2 regions of the Komagataeibacter sucrofermentans DSM 15973 genome follow, and region 2 is predicted to be linked to the other one. Evidence: predicted binding sites of a transcription regulator. Region 2 holds the regulator's gene; the other holds the start of a gene.
What was found. Region 2 encodes HrcA, which represses chaperone genes, less so after heat shock. Its sites were predicted from a motif close to GTTNGCACTCNCNNNNNGNGAGTGCNAAC; they were not measured.
Positions count from the first base shown of each region.

Region 1: the regulator HrcA is predicted to act here: its motif matches at 3,780-3,808, upstream of groES (co-chaperone GroES).

Region 1 is NZ_CP137157.1:2,168,381-2,176,405, reverse strand. Features, by position in the region: gene hemF (oxygen-dependent coproporphyrinogen oxidase) at 1-837, opposite strand, end outside; gene R5N89_RS10355 (cytochrome c1) at 1,012-1,824, shown strand; gene R5N89_RS10350 (S-methyl-5'-thioadenosine phosphorylase) at 1,814-2,719, shown strand; gene R5N89_RS10345 (dienelactone hydrolase family protein) at 2,781-3,443, opposite strand; gene groES (co-chaperone GroES) at 3,889-4,179, shown strand; gene groL (chaperonin GroEL) at 4,243-5,889, shown strand; gene R5N89_RS10330 (cold-shock protein) at 6,183-6,386, shown strand; gene R5N89_RS10325 (ATP-dependent DNA helicase) at 6,430-8,025, opposite strand, start outside.
Region 2 is NZ_CP137157.1:2,795,610-2,803,634, forward strand. Features, by position in the region: gene R5N89_RS13205 (penicillin-binding protein 1A) at 1-1,518, opposite strand, end outside; gene R5N89_RS13210 (aldo/keto reductase) at 1,618-2,505, opposite strand; gene R5N89_RS13215 (hypothetical protein) at 2,504-2,653, shown strand; gene hrcA (heat-inducible transcriptional repressor HrcA) at 2,617-3,696, opposite strand; gene rph (ribonuclease PH) at 3,824-4,552, shown strand; gene rdgB (RdgB/HAM1 family non-canonical purine NTP pyrophosphatase) at 4,549-5,163, shown strand; gene R5N89_RS13235 (nitronate monooxygenase family protein) at 5,303-6,721, opposite strand; gene pnp (polyribonucleotide nucleotidyltransferase) at 6,814-8,025, opposite strand, start outside.

The DNA.
Region 1 (8,025 bases), 630 kb from region 2:
AATCGTGCCACGATCATGCAGCAGGTTGAACTCGACATACCGCCCGCGCCGGACAAGCTGCGCCTTGCGCTGCTCTTGCGTCCACGGCTCCATCATGCGGCTGCGCACGATGTCGGGATAGGTTTCCAGAAAGCCAAGCCCCACATCGCGGGTGAACGCGAAATCGGCATCGAGGTTGCCGGTATTGAGCCGGTCATAGAAAATGCCGCCCAGGCCGCGCGCTTCATCGCGGTGGGGCAGGTAGAAGTATTTGTCGCACCACTCCTTGAAGCGGGGATAATACTCCGGGTCATGCTTTTCGCACGCCTTGCGGAATCCGTCATGAAAACGTTCGCCATCGCTGATGGCCTCGGCGCTTTCGGGGAACATGGGGGTAATGTCGCCGCCTCCGCCAAACCAGCCCTGCGTGGTGATGATCATGCGGGTGTTGAAATGGGCCGCGGGCACGAGCGGGCTGCACATGTGGGCGACGAGGCTGATGCCGGTGGCAAAAAAGCGCGGGTCTTCCGACGCGCCGGGAATCGAGTCGCGGAAGCCGGGGCTGAACACCCCGCTCACGGTGGAGACATTGACCCCCACCTTTTCAAACACGCGCCCGCGCATGAGGCTGATCACGCCGCCGCCGCCGGGGGTGCCATCCTCATTGGTGCGCGACCACGGCTTGCGCTCGAAGCGGCCCGCCGCTTCCTTGCCGGGCAGGGTGGGCGTGCCAGCGGTCACGGCCTCATCCTCGATCTGTTCAAAGGCCGTGCAGATCCGGTCGCGCAGGGTTTCAAACCAGGTCCGGGCCGTGTCCTTCAGTGCGTCGTGGGCGACGGGGGTGCGGGAAATTGTCATGTTCGTCTCATCTAGCCCGTTCTGGTCGTTCGCGATGGATATTACGGGTGCCCGTTTGTTCCACTTATTGCAAGACGGGTGATTGCAAGACCGGTCGCGCTGCCGCTAGGAAGGAGGCCAGCCCAGCGCAGGAACGCGGCGGGATATGGAAATTGTGGCGGGAACGTAGCAGACATGCATGAACCGGGTCATCGGCAGCGCGGGGCGCAACCCTGGCGCATCATGTTACGGCATGGCCTGCTGCTTGGCGGGTTGCTGGCGGCCCTGCCTGTGGGCAAAGGGGCCATGGCGCACGACTACCGCGAGCCGCCGCCCCAGCACTGGAGCTTTCAGGGCCCGCTGGGGCATTTTGACATGGCGGCCGTGCAGCGTGGCTACACGGTGTATGCCCAGGTCTGTTCCGCCTGCCACGGCATGAAGTCCGTGACCTATGGCGATCTGGCCGGGCTGGGGCTGAAGGAGGCGGATGTCAACGCGCTGGCGGCCAGCCACCGCATTCCCGCAGGCGTGGATGCGGGCGGCCACCCGGTCAGCCGCCCCGCCAACATGGATGACCACCTGCTCTCCCCCTATCCCGATGCGCATGCGGCCGCCGCGGCCAATCATGGCGTGGTGCCGCCCGACCAGTCGCGGCTTGCCGTGGTGCATCCCGGCGGGGTGGACCGCATCTATGCCTTCCTGACCGGCTATGGACAGACCCCGCCCGCAGGCACGGTGGTGCCGCCGGGCACGTTCTACAACCCGTATGCCGCCAATGGGCAGATCGCCATGCCGCCGCCTTTGTATGAAGGCGGCATTACATACCCCGATGGCACGCCCGCCACGGTCGAGCAGCAGGCGCGTGATGTCACGACCTATCTGGCCTGGGTGGCCAGCCCGCACCTGACGGCGCGCCATCGCGCAGGGGTGGGGGCGAGCGTGTTCCTGCTGATCCTGCTTGTACTTTCCATCTGTCTGAAACGGAGAACGTGGTCCAATGTCCACTAACGCTGCCACCGGCGAGCAGATCGAGCCGGTTATCGGCCTGATCGGCGGGTCCGGCCTGTATGATATCGAAGGCCTTGAGGACAAGGAATGGCGCACGGTCGAGACCCCGTGGGGCAAGCCGTCCGACCAGCTTCTGTTTGGCAGGCTTGATGGCGTGCGCTGCGTGTTCCTGCCGCGTCATGGCCGGGGCCACCCGCTGCCGCCCTCGCGCCTGAACTACCGCGCCAATATCGATGCGCTCAAGCGTTCGGGCGTGACCGATATCGTCTCGCTCTCGGCGGTCGGCTCGCTCAAGGAAGAACTGCCGCCGGGCCATTTCGTGGTCATCGATCAGTTCATCGACCGCTCGTTCGCGCGCGAGAAGAGCTTTTTCGATACCGGCTGCGTGGCCCATGTCGGCATGGCCGACCCGCTGTGTCCGCGCATTGGCGATGTGCTTGAAGGCCAGTGCCGCGAACTCGGGCTGGATGTGACCCGTGGCGGCACCTACCTGGTCATGGAAGGCCCGCAGTTCTCCACCCGCGCCGAGAGCAACCTCTACCGCTCATGGGGTTGCTCGGTGGTGGGCATGACCAACATGCCCGAGGCCAAGCTCGCCCGTGAGGCCGAGATCTGCTACGCCACCGTCGCCATGGTCACCGATTATGACTGCTGGCACGACGACCATGACAGCGTCACGGTCGATGCAGTGGTCAAGGTGATGCAGCAGAACGCCAGCCGCGCGCGCGCGCTCGTGCGTTCGGTCATTCCCAAGCTCGGCGCGAAGCGTGGCCCCTGTTACGCAGGTTGCGACCGCGCACTCGAGCACGCCATCATCACCGCACCTGAAAAGCGCGACCCGGCCCTGCTTGCCAAGCTTGAGGCCGTTGCAGGCCGCGTACTGAACCGCAGCTAAAAAAACGTTTAAAAACAGACGTTTTTAGGTGCCGCCTTTTTTTAAAAAGGCGGCATTTTTTTTATAGCCAGTGCTCGAAAAAGCTCAGCGTGCGCTGCATGGCCAGGGTGGCGGCGGCCTCGTTGTAAGACGGGCGATCCGTGCAGCCAAAGCCGTGATCGGCACCCTCATAGGTAAAGATCTCGATCTCCTCATGTGCAGCCCGGATGGCGTCCACGTCGTCTGCCGGAATATGGGCGTCTTCCGCGCCAAAATGCAGCTGCACGGGGCAGTTGGGCACTTGGCTGCGGGTCTCGGCAATGCCGCCGCCATACCATGCCACCGCCGCCGCGAAGGCCTTGGTGTGGCATGCGGCCTCCCATGCCAGCTTGCCGCCCCAGCAGAACCCCACGATGCCCTTCTTCTCGGTTGTCAGCACATCGGCTGCGGCCACGAGGTCGCGCAGCGCGTTCTCCTGCCCTGTTTCGGCACGCAGTTTCAGCCCTTCGTGTACGCCCGCATTGTCATAGGGCAGGATGGCATCGCGCCGCGCGCGGTCAAACAGGGCGGGGGCAATGGCCTGATAGCCCTGGGCGGCAAAGGCGTCGCACACCGCGCGGATATAGGGGGTAACGCCAAATATTTCCTGCACCACCACCACGGCGCGCGCCGCATCGGGCCGACCGGCCCGATAGGCGGAAAATTCATGCCCGTCCGCCGCTGTAACGGTTACGACTGCGCCCATGGTTTTCACTCCATTATTTCCTTCATTGTCTGGCAAAGAATGATGCCGCCTGCCCTGACGTCAATATGAAACCCGCGTGAAGGACGACTTTATGAGAATTCTTTCTCATGAAGGCCCGCGCTGCCGGGCGGCATCATGGAATCGGCATGGCCGCGTGTCATGCATTGTGGGGAGGGCTGTTCCGCCGCTTTTGATGGGGGATAAGGTAATTCATTAAACCATTGATATTTATATGGAAAATATCAATTTCTCCCTGGTGGGTCTTTTGCGCGCGAATTCTGCGCCGTCTCGCTCCGTGCCATTCTTGACACCTGTGGGGGGGCTACCTATCTGGTGTTTAGCACTCTCACGAGGGGAGTGCTAACGCGATGCGGCCTGGCGCGCGCGCCAACCGGTGGCGTTGCTTGATTCAAGGGCGTTACCTTTAGAAGATTTGGAGCGATCCATGACGAAATTTCGTCCCCTGCATGACCGTGTGGTCGTCCGTCGCCTTAAGAGCGAGGAAAAGACAGCAGGTGGTATCATCATCCCTGAGACCGCCAAGGAAAAGCCGATGGAAGGCGAGGTGATCTCGGTGGGCGCAGGTGCCCGTAACGAGCAGGGCCAGATTGTGGCCCTCGACGTGAAGGCGGGTGACCGCGTCCTGTTCGGCAAGTGGTCGGGCACGGAAGTGACGATCAACGGTGAAGAACTGCTGATCATGAAGGAAAGCGACATCATGGGCGTGGTCGCCTGACCCACCCGCGCTTTCCACACCGGGTAACCTTTTAAAAAACCTTTCCATACGGAGAAGAGAACAATGGCAGCCAAGGACGTAAAGTTCGGCGGTGAAGCCCGCCAGCGCATGCTGCGTGGCGTGGACATTCTGGCCGATGCAGTAAAAGTGACGCTGGGCCCCAAGGGCCGTAACGTCGTGCTCGACAAGAGCTTCGGCGCACCGCGCATCACGAAGGACGGTGTCTCCGTCGCCAAGGAAATCGAACTGGCTGACAAGTTCGAGAACATGGGCGCGCAGATGGTTCGTGAGGTCGCCTCCAAGACCAACGACATCGCGGGCGACGGCACCACCACGGCAACCGTGCTGGCACAGGCCATCGTGCGTGAAGGCGCCAAGGCTGTTGCCGCCGGCATGAACCCGATGGACCTCAAGCGCGGCATCGACAAGGCGGTTGGCGTTGTCGTTGAAGAGCTGAAGAAGAACGCCAAGAAGATCACCACGCCTGCCGAGACCGCGCAGGTCGGCACGATTTCCGCCAATGGCGAGCATGAAATCGGCGAGATGATCTCCAAGGCGATGCAGAAGGTCGGCTCCGAGGGCGTGATCACGGTGGAAGAGGCCAAGGGCCTGCACACCGAACTCGACGTGGTCGAGGGCATGCAGTTCGATCGTGGCTACATCTCCCCGTATTTCGTGACGAACGCGGAGAAGATGACCGTCGATCTGGACAGCCCCTACATCCTGATCCACGAGAAGAAGCTCTCCTCGCTCCAGCCCATCCTGCCGCTGCTTGAAGCCGTCGTGCAGTCCGGCCGTCCGCTGCTGATCATCGCTGAAGATGTCGATGGCGAAGCGCTGGCGACCCTGGTGGTCAATAAGCTGCGTGGTGGCCTGAAGATCGCCGCCGTCAAGGCGCCGGGCTTTGGTGACCGCCGCAAGGCCATGCTGGAAGACATCGCGATCCTGACCGGTGGTCAGGTCATCAGCGAAGACCTCGGCATCAAGCTCGAGAGCGTGACGCTGGACATGCTGGGCACCGCCAAGAAGGTGCACATCGACAAGGAAAACACCACCATTGTCGAAGGTGCGGGCGCAGGCGAGGCCATCAAGGGCCGTTGCAGCCAGATCCGCGCGCAGATCGAGGAAACCACCTCCGACTACGACCGCGAGAAGCTGCAGGAACGTCTGGCCAAGCTGGCTGGCGGTGTTGCCGTGATCCGCGTGGGTGGTTCCACCGAGATCGAGGTGAAGGAGCGCAAGGACCGCGTGGACGACGCCCTGCACGCAACCCGTGCGGCTGTTGAAGAAGGCATCGTTCCCGGTGGTGGCACGGCGCTGGCACGCGCATCCACCAAGCTTGGTGGCCTGCACTTCCATAACGACGACCAGCGCGTCGGCGCGGACATCATCCGTAAGGCCCTGCAGGCTCCGCTGCGCCAGATCGCCCACAACGCGGGTGAAGATGGTGCGGTCATCGCTGGCAAGGTTCTGGAAAACGACACCTACACCTTCGGTTTCGATGCCCAGATCGGCGACTACAAGGACCTGGTGGAAGCTGGCATCATCGACCCGATGAAGGTCGTGCGCACGGCGCTGCAGGATGCGGCATCGGTCGCGGGCCTGCTCATCACCACCGAGGCGATGGTTGCCGAGCGCCCCGAGAAGAAGCCCGCTGCACCGGAAGGTGGCATGGGCGGCATGGGTGGCATGGGCGGCATGGATTTCTGATCCGGCCAGCCCTGCGCACCCCGGCCCCAAGCTGCAGCACGGGGCCGGATGCCAGAATAAAAAAGGGGGAAGGGCCATTGGCCTTTCCCCCTTTTTTTATGGTCCGGGCGTTTCATCATGTCGGGATCATTTGACACGGGTGCCCATTTCATGCTGCCCCTATGGGTGCACGAACGGCGTGGAAGTGGCAGGGTGTTTTCCGGATGCCCCGTTTTTTCATGGCGGTAAAGGCACACGCGCCCGGATTGCCGGTATTAGGACCGGCAAGGATGGCGCTGGAGAAGAGACTGGCTATGGCTACCGGAAAAGTAAAATGGTTCAACGCAACCAAGGGTTTTGGCTTCATCATGCCTGATGATGGCGGCAAGGACGTGTTTGTGCACATCACGGCGGTGCAGGCTGCTGGCCTGCGTGGCCTGAACGAGGACCAGGCGGTCAGCTACGACATCGCCATGGAGCGTGGCAAGGCTGCCGCGACCAACCTCAAGGCGCTCTGAGGCATCTGCCCCGCACCGCGCGGGGAAGGGCAGGGAGACACGATCAGGAAAGCTGGTCCGCGGATGTGTCCTGCGCCTGCAGGAAGGCCGTGATCTCCCGCGCCGCCGCACTCAGGCCAAGGCGGCGCACTGCCACCCCTTCGGGGAAGGCGGAAAGCAGGCGCGACGGGGTGCGCCGGTCCAGAAGGACGAATACCCCCCTGTCCTGCCTGCTGCGGATCAGGCGGCCAAAGGCCTGGCGCAGGCGCAGGCGGGCAATCCTGTCATCAAAGCGCCCCGGTGCGCCGCCCGACAGGTGAATGCGCCGCTCACGGTGCAGGATATCGGGTCGCGGCCACGGCACGCGCTCGAAGGCGACAAGACGCAGGGCCTCGCCCGGCACATCCACCCCATCACGCATTGCATCCGTGCCCAGCAGGCACGCATTGCGCTCGCTGCGCATGATATCGACCAGCGTTGCGTTATCCATCGGGTCCACATGCTGGGCAAACAGCGGCAGGCCCGCTTCCTCCAGCGGGGTTACGATGCGGCGGTACACCTCGCGCAGGCGCGATATGGCGGTAAACAGCCCCAGCGCCCCCCCGCCCGATGCCATGAAAAGCGTGCGGTAGGCCCCGGCCAGCGCCGCCGGGTCATCATGCGCCACATCGGTAATGATGAAGGCCCGGCTCTGCCTTGCGTAATCGAACGGGCTTGGGAACGATGCCCGTATGGCGGGCGAAGGCAGGTGGATCGCGCCTGAGCGGGCCTCGGCGGCATCCCATGCGCGCTCGGCGCTGTCATTGGTGTTGTCCTCGCCGCTTTCGTCGCGCAGCGTGGCGGAGGTGACCAGCACGCCATGTGCCGGGGCTGCCAGCACGCTGGCGAACGGAATGGTCGGGTCCAGCCAGTGGCGGTACAGCCCCACGTCGCGCTCGCCGGGGTTCTGGCCCTCGCGCCGGTCCATGCGGATGTAATCGATATATTGCGGGGTTTCGCCACCCGTGGGCGGTTCGTTGGCCTGCATGCTGCCCAGCATGGCGCACCAGCCATCCACACGCGCCAGCGCCCGGCGGCGGATGGAGCGGATGGCGGCGGCAATGCGCTCGCGCATGGGGGTGTCGAGCCAGTCGGCCTCGGTTTCCAGCGCTTCATCAAGGCGGGCGACCAGCGTGCGCAGCGGCTCGGCCAGCCGCCTTAACGCCCGTTCCAGCGCCTGCGCCGCCTCATGCAGCGATTCGGGCATGGGGTAGAGGTCGCATTCGCTGTCACTGCGGCGCGGGCCGCCTTCGGGGCTGCCCTGCGTGCGGGCGAGCACCTGCTGGCGCAGTTCATGCAGCAGCACCTCGGAGGGGTTGGACAGCACCGGCTCCTCGCCCCCGGCGGGCACGCGCGCGGCCCGGTGCACCAGGTCAAGGGCGGCCAGGCGGGCCGACCAGCCCGGCGCCGGCAGGGCGCGTGCAGCCATCAGCGCGGTGTCAAGCGGGGTTTCGATGCGGGGGATGTTGGCCAGCAGGTCTTCAAGCCTGCGCCGCAGGCCGCGCGCGCGTGAACGCGCACCTTCGGCGCCGAGCAGCCAGCGCCGCAGTTCGGCGGCTTCGAGCCCTGAGAGTTCAAGGGCGAAGGCGCTGTCCGCCGCATCGGCAATATGGTGGCCCTC
Region 2 (8,025 bases):
CGCCGCCAGATAGACGAACGGCTTGAACGAGGACCCCGGCTGGCGCGCCGCCTGAATGGCGCGGTTGAACTGCGATTCGCGGAACGACCAGCCCCCCACCATGGCCAGCACGCGCCCGGTGCGCACATCGATGGTGGCAAGCGCCCCTTCCACGCGCGGCACCTGGCGGATGGCAACGCCGCTGCCATCGGCCTGCGGCTCGATCAGCACGACGTCGCCGGCCTGCACGCCCTTGCCGGTGCGCATCCACGTCATGTCACGCGCCAGCACCGTGCCGGTATGGGGCATGACGGGATCGCGCCCCTCAAGCCAGCCGACCCGGCCCGTGGCGGCCGACAGCACCACGGCCATCCGCCACTGCTCCAGCATGGCGGCGGGCGGTGTCACGTGCGCCAGCGCATTGGCCCAGTCGCCCGCCACGTCCGCCGCCCCGACATGCGCGAACGCGCCCCGCCAGCCGCCATGGGCGCGGTCATAGCGCAGCAGCCCCTCGCGCAAGGCGCCGGTGGCCACCTGCTGCAGGTGCGAATCCAGCGAGGTATGGACCGAAAGCCCGCCCTCCATGGTGGTGCCGATGCCGTAGCGCTCGATCAGTTCGCGGCGCACTTCCTCGGCAAACCATTCCGAGCCGGGCACGGGGCCGGGGCGGGTGAAGTTGGCGGGCACGAGGGGTTCAAGCTGGGCCGCGCGCGCCTCCTCGGGCGTAATCACCTTGAGGTCGGCCATGCGGTCGAGCACCCAGTTGCGCCGGTTGGTCGCCGCCTGCACGTAACGGTGCGGGTTGTAGTTGGTGGGCGATTTGGGCAGCGCGCCGAGGAAGGCGGCCTCGGCATTGTCAAGCTGGTCGAGCGGCTTGTTGAAATAGGTCTGGGCGGCGGCACCGATGCCGTACGCGCCCTCGCCCAGATAGATCTCGTTGAGGTAGATCTCGAGGATCTGCTCCTTGCTCAGCGTCTGCTCAAGGCGCATGGCCAGCAGCGCTTCCTTGATCTTGCGGTCGATCGACACCGCATTCGACCCCAGCAGCATGATGCGCGCGACCTGCTGCGTGATGGTCGAGGCCCCGATGGGGCGGTGCTTGGTGCCGTGCATCATCATGTCGGTGATGCCGGCACGCAGGATGGCCAGCGGGTCGACGCCGCCATGGCTGAAGAATTTCTGGTCCTCGGCAGCCAGGAAGGCGCTGCGCACGCGCTCGGGTATGGCGCTGTAGGGCACGAAGATGCGCCGCTCGGCGGCAAGCTCGGCCATCACCTGGTCATCACCGGAATACAGGCGGCTCATGACGGGGGGCTGGTAGGTGCGCAGGCCATCGACCGTGGGCAGGCCCTCGCTCAGGCGCTCATATTCGTACCAGCCCACAATGCCTGCGCCGCCACCACCCAGCAGCAGCACCGCCAGCGTGGTGCCCGCCAGCCAGCGCACCATGCGGTAGCGCGGGCGGCGCGGGCCACCCCCACCGGGGCGGGAGGGTCCATCCATCCGGCCATCGCGGCCTGATCCGTCAGCAAGCGTCATCCGGTGTCCAATAAGGAGAGAAAGGGGCTGTTCTGTGTCGTAAGGCCCCTGTCTAGCATTGTCCCGCGCTGCCGTCGCCCCCGATCCGCCCCGGTCCGTTCAGCCCGCGTTGCGGCTGGCCCATTCGGCCCGGCCATCGTTATCAAGCTGGCGGAATTCCTCATCGCTCAGTTCGATCGCGGCGGCAGCGGCGTTATCGGCCACATGCCCGGGACTGGACGTGCCGGGAATGGGCAGCATGACCGGTGAGCGGCGCAACAGCCACGCCAGCGCGATCTGGCCGGGCTGCACGCCTTTCTCGCCCGCAAGGCGCGTGAGCACGGTATCGCCCTTGGTCAGCCCGCCCGCCGCAAGCGGTGCCCACGGGATGAAGCCGATATTCTCGCGCGTGCAGTAATCGAGCACGTCCTCCGAATAGCGGTTGACGAGGTTGAAGCGGTTCTGCACCGTCGCGACCGGGAAATACAGCCGCGCGCGCTCGATCATTTCCACCGTCACTTCCGACAGGCCAACATGACGGATCAGCCCCTGCGCGCGCATGGCGGCGATGGCCTCGAACTGCTGTTCGGGCGTGCAGTCCGCCCCCACGCGGTGCAACTGCCACAGGTCGATGCGCGCGACACCGAGCCTGCGCATGCTCATCAGCACGCACTGGCGCAGGTAATCGGGGTTGCCCACCGGCTTCCATATATCCGGCCCGTGGCGCGTATGGCCGCCCTTGGTGGCAATGAGCATGCCCTCATAGGGGTGCAGCGCCTCGCGGATCAGGTTCTCGCTCACCTCGGGGCCATAGGCATCGGCGGTATCGACAAGATTGATGCCCAGCTCGGGCAGGCGCTTCAGCGTGGCAAGGGCCTTGGCGCGATCGGCAGGCTCCCCCCATATGCCCGGCCCGGTAATGCGCATGGCCCCAAAGCCGAGCCGTGTAACCTCGATATCGCCCCCGATCATGCAAGACCCGGACTGGCGTGCATCAGGCGTGAACATGGCTTTCTCCCTGCTTGATGGGCACGCCCGCGCCAGTATGGCGGGCGTGCGGTTGCTGCCTGCCCACCATAAGGGCGCCCTGCGGGCACGGTTGCATGCCCATGCGGCAGCTCAGCCCAGCAGGCGGCCGATCACGCGCGCGGTGTAGTCCACTACAGGAATGATGCGGCCGTAATTGATGCGGGTCGGCCCGATCACGCCAATCGCGCCCACGATGCGGTTGCTGTCGGTGCGCGCGGGGGCCACCACGACCGACATGCCCGCCATGCCGAACAGCCCGCTTTCGGCCCCGATGAAGATGCGCACCCCTTCTGATTCACGCGCAAGGTCGAGCAGGCGCAGCATGGTCTCCTGTGTTTCCAGCCGCTCGAACAGCATCTGGATGGTGGTCAGGCGCTCGATCTCGGTCACATCGGCCAGCAGGCGGCCCTGCCCGCGGATGAAGAGCGTGCCGCCGCGTTCCTCGGCATCGCTCCATGTGGCAAGGCCACTGGCCACCACGCCCGCCGTGAGGTGGTCGAGTTCGTTGCGGTTGGCGGTCATGTCGGTGCTGACCGTCTCCCGCAGGCGATCGAGCGTCTGGCCTGACAGGTGGGCGTTGAGGTAATTGCCTGCCTCGACCAGCGCCGAGGGCGGCAGGCCGGGCGGTGTTTCGATCACGCGGTTTTCCACCTGCCCGTCCGCGCTGACCAGAATGACCAGCGCGCGCCCCGGGCCAAGGGCCACGAATTCGATATGCTTGATGGTGCTCGAATCGCTCTTGGGCGCCATGACCAGCCCCGCCGCCGAGGACAGGCCCGAGAGCATGGAGGATGCCTGCGCCAGCATGTCCTCCAGTGAGCGGCCCTTCACATCGAGCGTGCCCGCAATGCTTTCGCGCTCCTCCTCGCTCAGGCTGCCAAACTGCAGCAGGCCATCGACAAACAGCCGCACCCCCTTCTCGGTAGGCAGGCGGCCCGCCGAGGCATGGGGCGAGAACAGCAGCCCCGCATCGGTCAGGTCGGCCATGACGTTGCGAATCGTGGCAGGCGAGAGCGAAAGCGGCAGGCGCTGCGACAGGGTGCGCGAGCCCATCGGCTCGCCCGTTTCCACATACTGTTCCACGATCTCGCGCAGGATCGCGGCGGAACGCGCATCAAGCCCGGACAGAAGGGCCGGCTGCGATACCGGTGATCGGGTTTCCATCGCCATGCCTCCTTTGCACGTCATCATCCGCCAGCCCCCATTATAACAGATCCCACCCGTCCCTGCCCACGCGGGACTGGAAATAGGGGCGGATTGCGCGCTATGCCGCCCCCTCACCTTGCGGAGTTGCCCCATGCGCCCATCCGGCCGCGCCCCCGACGCGCTGCGTCCCGTCTTCATCCAGACCGGCTTTGCCCGCCATGCGGAAGGCTCCGCCCTGATCCGCATGGGCGGCACCGAGGTGCTGTGCGCGGCCAGCGTCGAGCCGCGCGTGCCCTCCTTCCTGCGCGGCAAGGGGCAGGGCTGGGTCACGGCGGAATACGGCATGCTGCCCCGCGCCACCCATAACCGTGGCCCGCGCGAGGCGGCGCGCGGCAAGCAGAGCGGCCGTACGCTCGAAATCCAGCGTCTGATCGCCCGCGCGCTGCGCGCCGTGGTGGACCTCAAGGCCCTGGGCGAGATCTCGATCACGGTGGATTGCGACGTGCTGAACGCCGATGGGGGCACACGCTGTGCGGCCATTACCGGCGCATGGATCGCGCTGCGCCTGGCGCTGGAAAAACTGGTGCGTGAGGGCACGCTGCCTGCCGTGCCGCTCAAGGGGCAGGTCGCGGCCATATCCTGCGGGCTGACCGAGACAGGCGCCGTGCTCGACCTTGACTATGCCGAGGACAGCAATGCCAGCGCCGACGCAAACTTCGTGCTGACCGCTGATGGCGGCATTGTGGAAATTCAGGGCACGGCGGAAAAAGATCCTTTTACCGAGGCGCAGTTCAACACGCTCATGCGCCTTGCCCGCACCGGCACCGCCGAACTGTTCCATATCCAGACCGTAACCGTGAACGAGGCGCTCGCATCATGACCATCCCTCACCTCAACCGTGGCGACACGCTGGTGCTGGCCACGCATAACAAGGGCAAGATTGCCGAATTCGCCGCCCTGCTGGGGGGGTATGGCATCCGCGTCATCTCCGCAGGCGACCTGTCGCTGCCTGAGCCTGACGAGACGGCGGACAGCTTCGCGGGCAATGCCGCCATCAAGGCTGTCGCTGCGGCCAAGGCGGCCAACCTGCCCGCACTGGCCGATGATTCGGGCTTCTGTGTCGCGGCCCTTGATGGCGCGCCCGGCATTTTCTCGGCCCGCTGGGCTGGCCCCACCAAGGACTACCCCGACGCCATGCGCCGCATCCATGAACAGATGGGCGACAACCCTGATCGCAGCGCATGGTTCATTTCCGTGCTGTGCCTGGCCTGGCCCGATGGCCGCACCGAAACCTTCGAGGGCCGGATTGATGGCCACGTCATCTGGCCGCCACATGGCACCAACGGCCATGGCTACGATCCGCTTTTTGCCCCCGGCACCGGCACGCGCAGCTTTGCCGACATGAGTGATGCCGAAAAGAACGCCATCAGCCACCGCGGCCTGGCCTTCGCACTGTTCAGCGAGGCATGCCTGCCAAAGACAGAAGGATAAAAGTTTTTAGGTGCTGCCTTTTTTCAGAAAGGCAGCATTCTTTTCGAAGCTTTTTGAAAAAAGCTTCACCAAAAACTTCTTTATTGAAAAAGGCCGGTCCCTCGCGGGCACCGGCCTTTTTGTCGTGATCCGATCAGGCTCAGCGCCCGGTCATGATCCGCTCGAGCAGTTGCGCCACGGTCGGCACAAAGCCGTTGGCATAGAACGGGTCGGTCGCGAACCGCCACGCATTGGTGCCACCGAACATGAGGTTGTGGTCGATCACCTCAGCCTGGTCAGGCCCGTGGGCGTGAGCTGCATCCTGAAGGGTTTTCTGGATGCAGTAGGAACGCGGGTCCGCCTTGTGCCCGTTGGAATAGGCAGGCGGCTTCTGCGACCAGTTGGAAAAGCGGCACTCCGACAGGCAGCCCATGCAGGCCCCCTGATCGGCCAGGATTTCACGCGCGCGCCCGGGCGAGACGAACACCAGCGTGTTGTCCGGCGTGCGCATGGCCTCGGTGTGGCCTTCTTCCATCCACAGATGGGCGCGCTGCCCATCAGCGGGGGTAACAAAAACCTGCCGCCCGCGCGCGCCAATGGCGAGCGCCATGGTGTGCTCGCCAAGGGCTTCGGGCGAGAACGGGATCTGCCGCTCCGAGCGCCCGCGCAACTCGCGCAGGAAGCTGTTGTTGACGGCGGAAGAATAGAAACCCGTGGGCGAGAAGCGGTTGAGGAACACATCCCCCTTCTTCAGCGTCAGCAGGCGATCTTTCCATGCCTGCGGAATCGGGCTCTCCTGCGTGAGCAGCGGGCGGGTGCCGAACTGGAACACGATCGGCCCGAGTTCGGGGTTGTCGATCCAGTCCTGCCATTCCTCCAGCCACCACACGCCACCGGCCATGATGATGGGGGTGTCGTCCAGCCCGAAGGCGCGCATCTGCTTGCGCAGCGCCAGCACGCGGGGGAACGGATCTTCCGGCGCCAGCGGGTTCTCGGTATTGGACAGGCCATTATGCCCGCCCGCCCGCCAGGGGTCTTCATACACGACCGCGCCCAGCAGCTCGGCGGTCTTGTGATACGACCGCCGCCACAGGGCGTTGAACGCGCGCGCGGACGAGACGATGGGGTAGTAATGGATGCCGAATTTCGCCGCGATGTCTGACAGGCGGTACGGCATGCCCGCGCCACAGGTCAGGCCCTGGATCAGGCCCGGAGCCCCTTCGAGCACGCCATTGATGACCTGTTCCGCCCCGCCCATTTCCCACAGGATATTGGCGTGGATACGGCCCTTGCCACCGGCGATCTCATGCGCGATGCGGGCCTGGGCGATGCCGCCGCGAATGGCGTAATCAACCAGTTCCTCATGGCGCTCGCGCCGGGTCTTGCCGTGATAGATCTGCGGCACGATGTTGCCGTCCGCATCATAGGAATCGGCGTTCACGATCGAGACCGTGCCCGCCCCCCCGGCTGCCGCCCAGTGCCCGGCGGAAACGCCGGTCGAGATCGAGACGCCCTTCCCCCCCTCGACCAGGGGCAGAATATCCGTCCCGCCCATACGGATCGCATTGATCGGCTTCATCACCATTCCATCGTCATGTGTCTACCCGGCCACGGGGGCGCCATGCAGGCGCACCCTCATGGCCGGGCTGTCTGTAGGCCGGAACCGCGCGCTTAGCGTGCGGCGGGAGCACGGCCGGGCTTGGCGCCCACGGTCTCGGCAATGTCGGCACCGGTCTCCTGATCAACCACGCGCATGGACAGCTTCACCTTGCCGCGGTCATCAAAGCCCAGAACCTTCACCTTCACTTCATCGCCCTGCTTGACCACGTCCGTCGTCTTGGAGACCCGGCCCTGTGCCAGCTCGGAGATGTGCACCAGACCATCACGCGGGCCGAGGAAGTTGACGAACGCCCCGAAATCGGCGGTCTTGACCACCTTGCCGTTGTAGATGTGGCCCACTTCGGGTTCAGCCACGATGCCACGGATCCGCTCGATGGCCTTCTCGGCCTGATCGTCGGAGGACGCGGCGATCATGATCGTGCCGTCATCGTTGATATCGATCTTCGCACCCGAATATTCAACGATCTCACGAATGACTTTACCGCCCTGGCCGATCACATCACGGATCTTTTCCTTCGGCACGGAGATCGTGGTGATCTTCGGCGCGGAGGAGGAGACATCCGTGCGGCCCTCGGTCAGCGCCTTGGCCATCTCGCCCAGGATGTGCATGCGGCCATTGCGGGCCTGACCCAGCGCGATCTTCATGATCTCGGGGGTGATGGACGTGATCTTGATGTCCATCTGCAACGCGGTCACGCCCTGCTCGGTGCCCGCGACCTTGAAGTCCATGTCGCCAAGGTGATCTTCATCGCCAAGGATGTCGGACAGAACCGCGAAGTCCTCGTCTTCCTTGATGAGGCCCATGGCGATACCGGCCACCGGACGCTTGAGCGGCACGCCCGCATCCATCAGCGCCAGCGACGTGCCGCACACGGTCGCCATGGAGGACGAGCCGTTGCTTTCCGTGATCTCGGACACAACGCGCATGGTGTACGGGAAGGTGTCCTTGCCCGGCAGCAGCGGGTGGATGGCGCGCCATGCCAGCTTGCCATGGCCGATTTCACGACGGCCCGGCGAGCCCATGCGCCCGCACTCACCCACCGAGAACGGGGGGAAGTTGTAGTGCAGCATGAAGTTGTTGCGGTACTCGCCTTCCAGCGCGTCCACGATCTGCTCGTCCTGGCCGGTGCCAAGGGTCGCGACCACAAGGGCCTGCGTCTCGCCACGGGTGAACAGGGCGGAGCCATGCGCGCGCGGCAGGATGCCGACTTCGGACACGATCGGGCGGATCGTCTCGAGGTCGCGGCCATCAATGCGGTAGCC